Regions from separate parts of the Vibrio sp. CCUG 15886 genome, predicted to be linked through region 2. Evidence: riboswitches for the same ligand, from Rfam matches in the RefSeq annotation. Region 2 holds a riboswitch; the other holds the start of a gene.
The links. Region 2 has a riboswitch for cyclic di-GMP ahead of gbpA (N-acetylglucosamine-binding protein GbpA). Riboswitches for the same ligand answer to the same signal wherever they lie in the genome.

Region 1 (4,430 bases), on a different contig from region 2:
TGCGGCTCACACCCAGAGTGAGTTGCTAGAGATAAAAAACTGTGGCCATGTGTGCAATGTGGAAAAGCCCGACGAGTTTAACCAGCATTCGATCGATTTTATCCAACGCCAAATCTAATAAAACAAGAGGAAGGCTAGTGCCTTCCTCTGTCAATTGTGCTCATTACTCAAGCACTTGCCCACAATACCAGCAAGCTCCAAATTGACCTTCTATTTCTTCTCCGCACTGTGGGCATTGCCAATTTTGATGTGCTACTTGCTGCTCACGATAGCTGTCTAATATCGCTTTAGCAAAATCGACTTTCTCAGGTTCTAATAGCCAAATGTATGGATTGGTATCCTCAGTTGCTGGTAACTCACCTCTCAAGCCAAATAAACCCTCACCTCGAACCTCACATTGTACCGCTTCATTCATCAGTAACTGGCACACGATATGCGCTTCTATAGGAGTGTTGGCGGTGAATATCTTCATAAGTGAATTCCTTTTATGAAGAGAGTTGAGGTCTAAATTTACTCATGATCCATTTTACAGCGATAGGAAAGACACCCAGTAACGCAAATGAGGCTAATACTGTTGGTGAAAGTATCCCCGACAACGAGTTGATGTCGGCCAATTGTGTCCCCGCATTTAGGTAAACAGCCGTGCCAGGTAGCATGCCGATCTGGCTAGTAAGATAGTAACGACCAATGGAAATTGGTGTTAAACCCATCAGCAAGTTAATAAGGAAAAATGGGAAGACTGGGATCAGGCGTAACGAAAATAGATAAAAGGCGCCATCCTTTTCAACGCCTTGGTTGATCGCGCTAAGTTTGTCTCCAAAACGTGCCTGCACCCAATCTTTTAGTAGGTAGCGACTACTCAAAAATGCGATGGTTGCTCCAATGGTGCTGGCAAATGAGACAAGCAGTAGGCTATACCAAAAACCAAACAGAGCAGCGCCCAATAGTGTGACGACGGTTGCTCCTGGTACTGAAAAGGCGGTAAGACCAACGTAAATGACAAAATAGCTTATTGAAGCAAACAGAAAGTTTTCTTCAATAAAACTGTTCAGGGCAAGTTGTTGTGCTTTAGCGTTGTCGAGTGTGAGGTATTGACTAAAATTAACCGCCAATAAAATAATGGTCGCGATAAGCAAGATTCCGAATACGAGTTTTTTGTTCATTCAATTTTTCTCCAGATAGCTTGGTTATCAGACCTGATTGAGACAGAAAATCTTTCAAACGATATAAAAAAACCACATCATTTTGATGTGGTTTTAATCTATAAGAAATAATAAACGTGCTTGTCTACAAAGACAATTTATTCACTAATTCGTCTCGACGTTGCTGAGGAATCACACTCCAGTGCGTACCATTGATGGCTCCCTCTAACGCCCAAAGCAGCTCTAAGCTCACGGCACCACTGTGGGTGTTTTTAATCGCTTCGTATGCACGAACCGCGCCTTGAGACTCCAACTGCTCGACTGTTTCTATTCCCGCCTTTTTAAGCATTCGTTCGGTGGCTAAACGCAGGTTAGGCAGGTCTTTTAATCGTTCAGGTTTTGCTGTTGCTTGCTGTTGTTTATCGTTATTAGCACTGGCCAATGCACGTTTGGCTACGTTGAGTAGTGCATTTTGGTCTTGCCATAGCGCGTCTGAAATCGCGTAGTACTTAGTGACAACAGGGAAACCACGCTTAGTATAAACGTATGGTTTGAGTCCTTGCTTTTCAAAAAGTAATGTTGATTTTTGATCTGCGCGAATATGAAGCTGGTCTTTCACCACAAGTGCGAACATGGTCTCATCTGCAAAAAGGCCGAATCCGCCAAACATTGAGCGAGATTTTATCGCACCAAGTTGCTCAAAAAGCTTCATTGAATCTTTGAGTATCGGTTTATCCATGATGTGTTATCTCGGTGTAATTACTATTACGCCACCAAATCAGGTCCGAGAGATTAGCAAACCAATGCAAATACAATGTCATTAATGGGTAAACTTGTTGTTATGCATTTTTGCCATCGGTAACCCCGCTACCTACCAAAAAACGTCTGGTTTAGGCCGGAGGCTTTGCGTCCCACTTTTTCAAATGGTTTGCCCTGTGCGTGACTCTAGAAGGATACGATTTCTATTGAAGTAACATCACATTTTCAAATAAAAAATGTGACATTGGTTCAGATAATAGTTGCAGTTAAGTGAATGAATGCTCGATTTTAAGAACTTAACAGAATTTGACTTAACAAATCACTTACTAAGAATGAAAAAAAAGCATCCAGATTTGGATGCTTTAGAATATTAGTCTTAACTAATTGATTTTTTTGACGGTATCACGAACCACTAACTCGGGATGCATTTCAAACACGCGTTTGTCATGCTCTTTGTCCTTAATGCGTTCGAGAAGGATCTCAAATGCATTTTTACCAACACGGCGTTTTGGCTGGTGGATGGTTGTTAGCGGTGGTGAGAAGTATTCCGCCAACTCAATATTATCGTAGCCGATAACAGAGATGTCTTCAGGAATGCGAAGGCCTAACTGCTGAAGGCGGCTCATCAAACCCAGTGCCATGGTGTCGTTGAAGCAGAAGACCGCAGTTGGGCGATCTTGCCATGACGCGATCTTGTCAGCAGCCATCACAGCCGTGTCACATTCAAAGTTTCCTTCAAGGATCCACTCGTTGTTAACGGTAATATTGGCTTCCTTCATCGCACGTTTAAAGCCTTGGATGCGCTCTTGGCACGCGGCTTTTTCAAAGTGGCCACTCAAACACGCGATTTTTGTATGGCCGTTATCAATCAGGTACTTAGTGGCCAAGTAGCCACCTTCTTCTGAGTTATCGATAATTTTATCGGCTTGTGAGCTGATTGGACCCCAGTCCATAATCACTTTAGGAATATCTGCATGCTTATCAAGCATTTCTCGGAGCTCTTCGGTGAGGTCAGAACACATCACCAAAATGCCATCTACGCGCTTTTCCGCAAGCATACGAATGTAGTCACGTTGCTTCTCGTAGATACCGCCCGTATTACAAAGAATTAGCGTATAGCCTTGGCGGTAACAGTAGCTTTCTACGCCATCAATTACTTCAGAAAAGAACAAATTGGTCGACTGTGTGACCAGCATACCAATAGTACGAGTGGTGTTGCACTTTAGGCTACGCGCTACTGCGCTCGGTGCGTAGTTGAGCTCGTCAACCGCTTTCATGACTTTTTCTTGAGTGGCTTCTGCAACAAAACGCGTTTTGTTGATTACGTGCGACACTGTGGTCGTGGATACTCCAGCGAGACGCGCGACATCTTTAATTGTGGCCATAGGTATTGTCCTGTCTAAGGTTGCATTTTGAATCTACGATTCTTTGTTGCAACACAGTTTGCTACCTTTCTCCGAATTCGCTTTGTAAGGAAGACACACTAGAAAAGCAGCAGCTTAGCTTTAAATAAACACAAAAACCGCTGTATTTCAGCGGTTTGCATTAAAATCATATTTTATCGATTGCGGTCTCAATTTTAGACCGAGACGGCAAGAGTGGCAACCTACTCAAACGGCGAATAGTGTATCCGCGTTCACACTTTAGTGGTTAAAGTGTAACCGAGTGTTTGCTCTATTGATAAGGGCGTAATTATTATCCAACTAAATAGTCGCTGTCCAGCATACAAAACGCAACAAGTAGTTTTATTGCACTGTTATAGAAACCAAACTCATCATATTCTGCTGCTCGTTGAGAGAAGCTAGGTAACCAAGAGAGCAACATTTCTTGAATAAATGCGTTTTGCTCAATGAAGGCTTCTTCCATGTGGCGATCTTGTTCAAGCTCATTTGAGCGAATGATAAGGTTGCCAAGAAAGTCGAGCATGATAGCTAAGTGATCGGCCGGTTCATTCAGTTGTTGATTGACCTGCACACCATGTTTTTTCAGCCAAGTGTCCATTTTTTGTGCTGGTTCGCCATTGAGTAGGCCATCTTTTGTTAGATAAATAGATGCGTATGGAAGTGCGCCGTGTTTTGCGGTTTTCAAAAATAGGTCACAAAAATCTGCCGCTAATTCCAATTGCGCATCTTGACGGTCAACAAGACGATTGAGTGCATCGACGAAGGCGTTAACGGATGGTCTCAGTGCATCGTTTTCAGCCAATCCAGTTAAAAACGCTCTAATTTCCATGCTTTGATATTTATCGAGCTCTTCCTGTGTCAGCTCTTTGGCAAATAAGCTCGAAAGCCACCAATATATTTCCGCACGTTTTTCATTAAAGGCTTTTATCTCTTGCATCATTTATCGCTCCTAAATCAATCTCCTATAAGTGTAACCAAAAAAAATGAATAACAATAACGCCTATTGTTAAGAAAAATATAAATATATTTGAGCTTGTTAATGGCTTGATATTAAGCTTGTTTTGAATCAATAAAAATCAAGATACTTGCATTTCAAACGAAGTATGACTAGAAATGTTACTAGTTA
Region 2 (4,430 bases):
CTTATTAAAGCAGAAAGCGTGCCAACTTTAAAAACGTACACCAATACTATTATTTGCTACATTTTTAACCAAAATGCAGATAAACAAGGTTCATATTCGTCGATAAACCAAGTTAATTTAATGCAAATTGCAAAAACAGATTTGCATTATGCAATTACCGCAAAGTTCAACAAGCTATACTCGCTGATATTGGATGACGTACAACTGCTCTATCCCAGGGTAAATTTCTTGAATGACTTCTTTCAACGTTTCCAGCGTCATATTTTCTTGCTCTGCATGAAACTCGTTCAACTCCGAGAACGCTATAGGGTCCACGCTTAAGATTTTCAGTTGGCAGAAAACGCGCCCTTCCTCTAGTGTCGAGACTTCAACGGTGGTTCCTGGTTGATAGTCCTTTTCTGACTCATCGCGAATTGTGATGGTTTTCTTGCCTGCAAGAATGTCTGCTTCAAAACGTGAGAAAAAAGTCATTTTGGTTGGTGCTGTCATCACTACCTCTTCTATTTGATCAGCCAAAAGGGGCATTAGAATGCATTCGTCATACACTTAAATCAGTGAACTGATGCAATGCGCATTTTCATAACGTTGTATATGTGTTTGAATGAGTAACCTAAAACACGGAAAGAGCTGATATGAAACGGATAATTCTACTGCTAAGCCTTTGTTTATTTCTATTCAACCCTGCAACTTTGGCATCACCACAGCAAGGTTGGATTTTTGACTCCAGCGACAATGGTATCACCATCCATTATCGTGAGCACACAGATGGCTTGGTGGAGATTCGTGCGCAAATGTTTTTCCCCACCAGCTATGCCGCATTTTTGAAATTACTCGAAGACACTGACAACGTGCCTAACTGGATTGACAATGTAGCTCACAGCCACGTCGTGCAACAGCTATCACCGCGAGAAAACATCGTTTACACCCAATTTGCTGCGCCCTGGCCTGCACAAAATCGCGATATGCTGACTTATTCAAAGTACAGCCTAGATGAAGCCGGATTCACCTTGAAGATCAGCGATGCACCTGAGACCGCTTTCCCTCGGGATCCTGACTACATTCGCATCACGCAAGTCAAAGCGCTCTGGGTACTGAATAAGCTCACCAACGACACCACTCACATTGAATACACCGCGTTCGCAAATCCTGGTGGCGCCCTACCCGATTGGTTGGTGAACAAGCTGGCCAAGGAAAGTGCACGCGCCACCTTTGAAGGCTTACGTGAGCAGTTACCGCGTTTTCAACACCTTCGGCATCCACACATTTCCGAGTAGCCTCAAACGATCATTATCCGCTACTCGTCATACGTTATCGTTATCCGTTATCCACTCACGTTAAGCGAACAGAGCGGTGTTTGGCTCTGTTTGCCAATGTCTCTGCAATCGTCAACAGCAAGCCAAACCAAATCAAGCCAAAGCTCACCATTTTCACTTGGTCGAAATACTCAGCAAAAATAAACACGGCGAGGAGAAACTGTAACGTTGGCTCAATATATTGCATCAGGCCAATGTTCGTCATATTGGTATAACGAATAGCAATGGAATAAAAAATAAGGGGCGCGATGGTGACAGGTCCGCTACCCAAATATAATAAAAGCGTTGAAAGATCGGAGGAAAGAGAAACCGCGTCGCCTTGCGCGTATTTCATCGCCATATAAATGGAGGCCACAGGAGCAAGCAGCAATGCTTCAAAAAATAATGTCGTGCTCCAATCGTAGGCTATTTTCTTTTTACAAAAACCGTAGAGGGTAAAAAACACCCCCATGGTTAATGCAACGTACGGAATTTCACCGTAATGGACAATTTGATACCCCAGCCCTAAAGCGGCAAAAATGATCGCCAGTTTTTTTCCCGGAGAGAGCGTTTCTTTGAGCACCAACACGCCAAGTGCCACCATCATTAACGGGCTAATGAAAAAACCTAGACTGGCATCAATCACGCGATCATTGGTCAGCGCCCAAGTGAAGGTGGACCAAGAGATGCACATCAGCAACGCGGCGATCAGGGTATAAAGTAGCGATCTCTTATCGTGCCAAACTCGACGAAATTGAGGCAACTTGCCTGTAATGAAGTACACAAGCACCAAGCCAACTGGAACAGATGCAATGATGCGCATAGCCAACAGCTCATCCATTTGAGCAGACGGCATCAAACGGTAATAGATTGGTGTCAGGCCCCAAATAAGAAAAGAGATGGCCGCCATGATATTGCCATAGCTGGTGGTTTTCATAAGTGCTCAATGACATAGTAAAGACGTGGCAATTCTAACTCTACACTCCATTTTTCGCTATAATATTTTGCAAATACATACAATCACAAAATATCTTCCCTTACATAGATTGCTTATATTAAATACAGAATTTAATTGACCGAATTAATATATCTACATCTATAAATAACGCTTCTAAATCATCTCTTTTTTTCATCACACTTTTTCGAGAAATTAATTCCAAATCCAATCAATTAATTCGCCTCATCGTTATTCTCATCCTAAATTATGCCTGACATCACACATAGGCAAACCTTCTGAAAAGATGGGACGCAAAGCTTCCGGTCTGTCGGTATTTTTATCATACCCAAGATAGCGGGGCCGCCGCTCTCACTAGAGAGTGTTCTCACCAAGCACGTCAGTGCGCTCTTTACGAGCGATTCATCGCCTTGGGAATAACATGCGTATGCTGTGGTTGAACATTGGCCATATAGCCAAATAAAGTCAGCAATCAAAAAGAGTATGTTATGAAAAAACAACCGCAAAAAACCTTACTGGCCATTGCTCTATCCGTCGTAAGCGGAACCGCAATGAGCCATGGTTATGTTTCTGCAGTGGAAAATGGTGTCGCAGAAGCTCGTGTGACACTGTGTAAGTTCGCGGCATCAACTGGAGAAAAAAACACCAACTGTGGCGCGATTCAATATGAACCGCAAAGTGTTGAAGGGCCAGATGGCTTCCCCGCGTCCGGTCCGCGTGATGGCAAAATTGCCAGCGCCGAGAGCGCGTTAGCGAACGCACTTGATGAGCAAACCGCAGACCGCTGGGTAAAACGCCCGATTCAAACCGGTGCGCAAAACTTTGAGTGGACCTTTACCGCCAATCACGTGACCAAAGATTGGAAATATTACATCACCAAACCAGATTGGAATCCAAATCAACCACTTGCCCGCGCCTCATTCGAGCTCACCCCTTTCTGCGTCGTGGACGGTGGCATGGTTCAACCGCCGAAGCGCGTTAGCCATACATGTAATGTACCTGAACGCGAAGGTTACCAAGTGATTTTGGCGGTTTGGGATGTGGGTGACACCGCCGCCTCTTTCTACAATGTCATTGATGTCAAATTCGATGGCGATGGCCCTGCTCTGCCAGATTGGCAACAAGGTGGCCAGATCATTCCAACCATGAACCTCAATGTCGGTGACACCGTCTTTACACGCGTATTTGATCTTGCGGGCGAGAATCCAGCCTACACGACAGAACTGGCGATCGACAGCGACGCGTTGACGGTAGCAAACAATTGGTCACACGCTCTCGCGGTGAAAATTAACCAAACCCAAAGCGAGATCGCAGCAGGCCAGCTCAACGAACAAAATCAGTTCGTTCCGGTTTATGGTACTAACCCAATTTTCCTTAAGTCTGGCAGCAACCTGCAGCGTGTCGAGATCGGCTATAAAATTGAAACGCCTGCACCTGAGTACGACGTCACCCTATCGGGTTTGGCCTCTGAGTATCAAATCAGCGATGTGCCTGTAACGCTCGATTTAGGCTTACAAGCAACTGGCGATATTACAACGGAACTGACCGTCTATAACCACCACAAAGAGCCACTTGCTTTTGAAAGCGTTGCAATGAAAGACGGTGAGAACAAAGCGGTCAGCATGACATTAAGCAAATCAGAAGCAGGCCACCATATGTTGGTAACCAAAGTCCTAGACAAAGACGGCACGCTGCAAAAGCAGCAAACATCTGACTTCATGCTGACGGAAACGCAAACACCACCGCCAAGTGATGATTACGACTTTGTCTTCCCAGATGGCTTGAGCTCGTACACGGCGGGCACCAAAGTGCTCGCCAGCGACGGTGCGATCTACCAATGCAAGCCATTCCCATACTCAGGTTACTGTGTTCAATGGGCACCAACCGCAACTCAATACCAGCCGGGTACTGGTTCACACTGGCAAATGGCGTGGGACAAACTGTAAACCTTTCCCCTATATGTGATTTATCACATGCATAACGACCAAAGCGATGCCAATTGGCATCGCTTTTTTTATCTCGCGTAAACCTGTTATTTCCCCGCCCTAAGTGGCATTCAAATTGGCCACAAACAGCTCAATGCTTCGCCGCTGTGTGTTGGGGTTAAGGAACACCGCTTTTTCGCCGGGTAGAAAAAGGCAATGCCCTGCTTCGTTGTAATCGGTTCTGGCAATCGAATCGAC

Region 1: another riboswitch for cyclic di-GMP. It lies ahead of PQQ36_RS08740 (TfoX/Sxy family DNA transformation protein); the one in region 2 lies ahead of gbpA (N-acetylglucosamine-binding protein GbpA).

The regions. Positions count from the first base shown of each region.
Region 1 covers NZ_JAQQBT010000003.1:32,392-36,821, forward strand. Annotated here, with positions in the region: gene PQQ36_RS08725 (alpha/beta fold hydrolase) at 1-118, shown strand, start outside; gene PQQ36_RS08730 (putative signal transducing protein) at 164-472, opposite strand; gene PQQ36_RS08735 (TVP38/TMEM64 family protein) at 486-1,163, opposite strand; gene PQQ36_RS08740 (TfoX/Sxy family DNA transformation protein) at 1,288-1,881, opposite strand; cyclic di-GMP riboswitch class I at 1,997-2,085, opposite strand; gene purR (HTH-type transcriptional repressor PurR) at 2,282-3,286, opposite strand; gene torD (molecular chaperone TorD) at 3,597-4,244, opposite strand.
Region 2 covers NZ_JAQQBT010000001.1:171,888-176,317, reverse strand. Annotated here, with positions in the region: gene yqfB (N(4)-acetylcytidine aminohydrolase) at 175-489, opposite strand; gene PQQ36_RS00795 (START domain-containing protein) at 633-1,274, shown strand; gene rarD (EamA family transporter RarD) at 1,330-2,229, opposite strand; cyclic di-GMP riboswitch class I at 2,506-2,597, shown strand; gene gbpA (N-acetylglucosamine-binding protein GbpA) at 2,736-4,193, shown strand; gene PQQ36_RS00780 (pyridoxal phosphate-dependent decarboxylase family protein) at 4,293-4,430, opposite strand, start outside.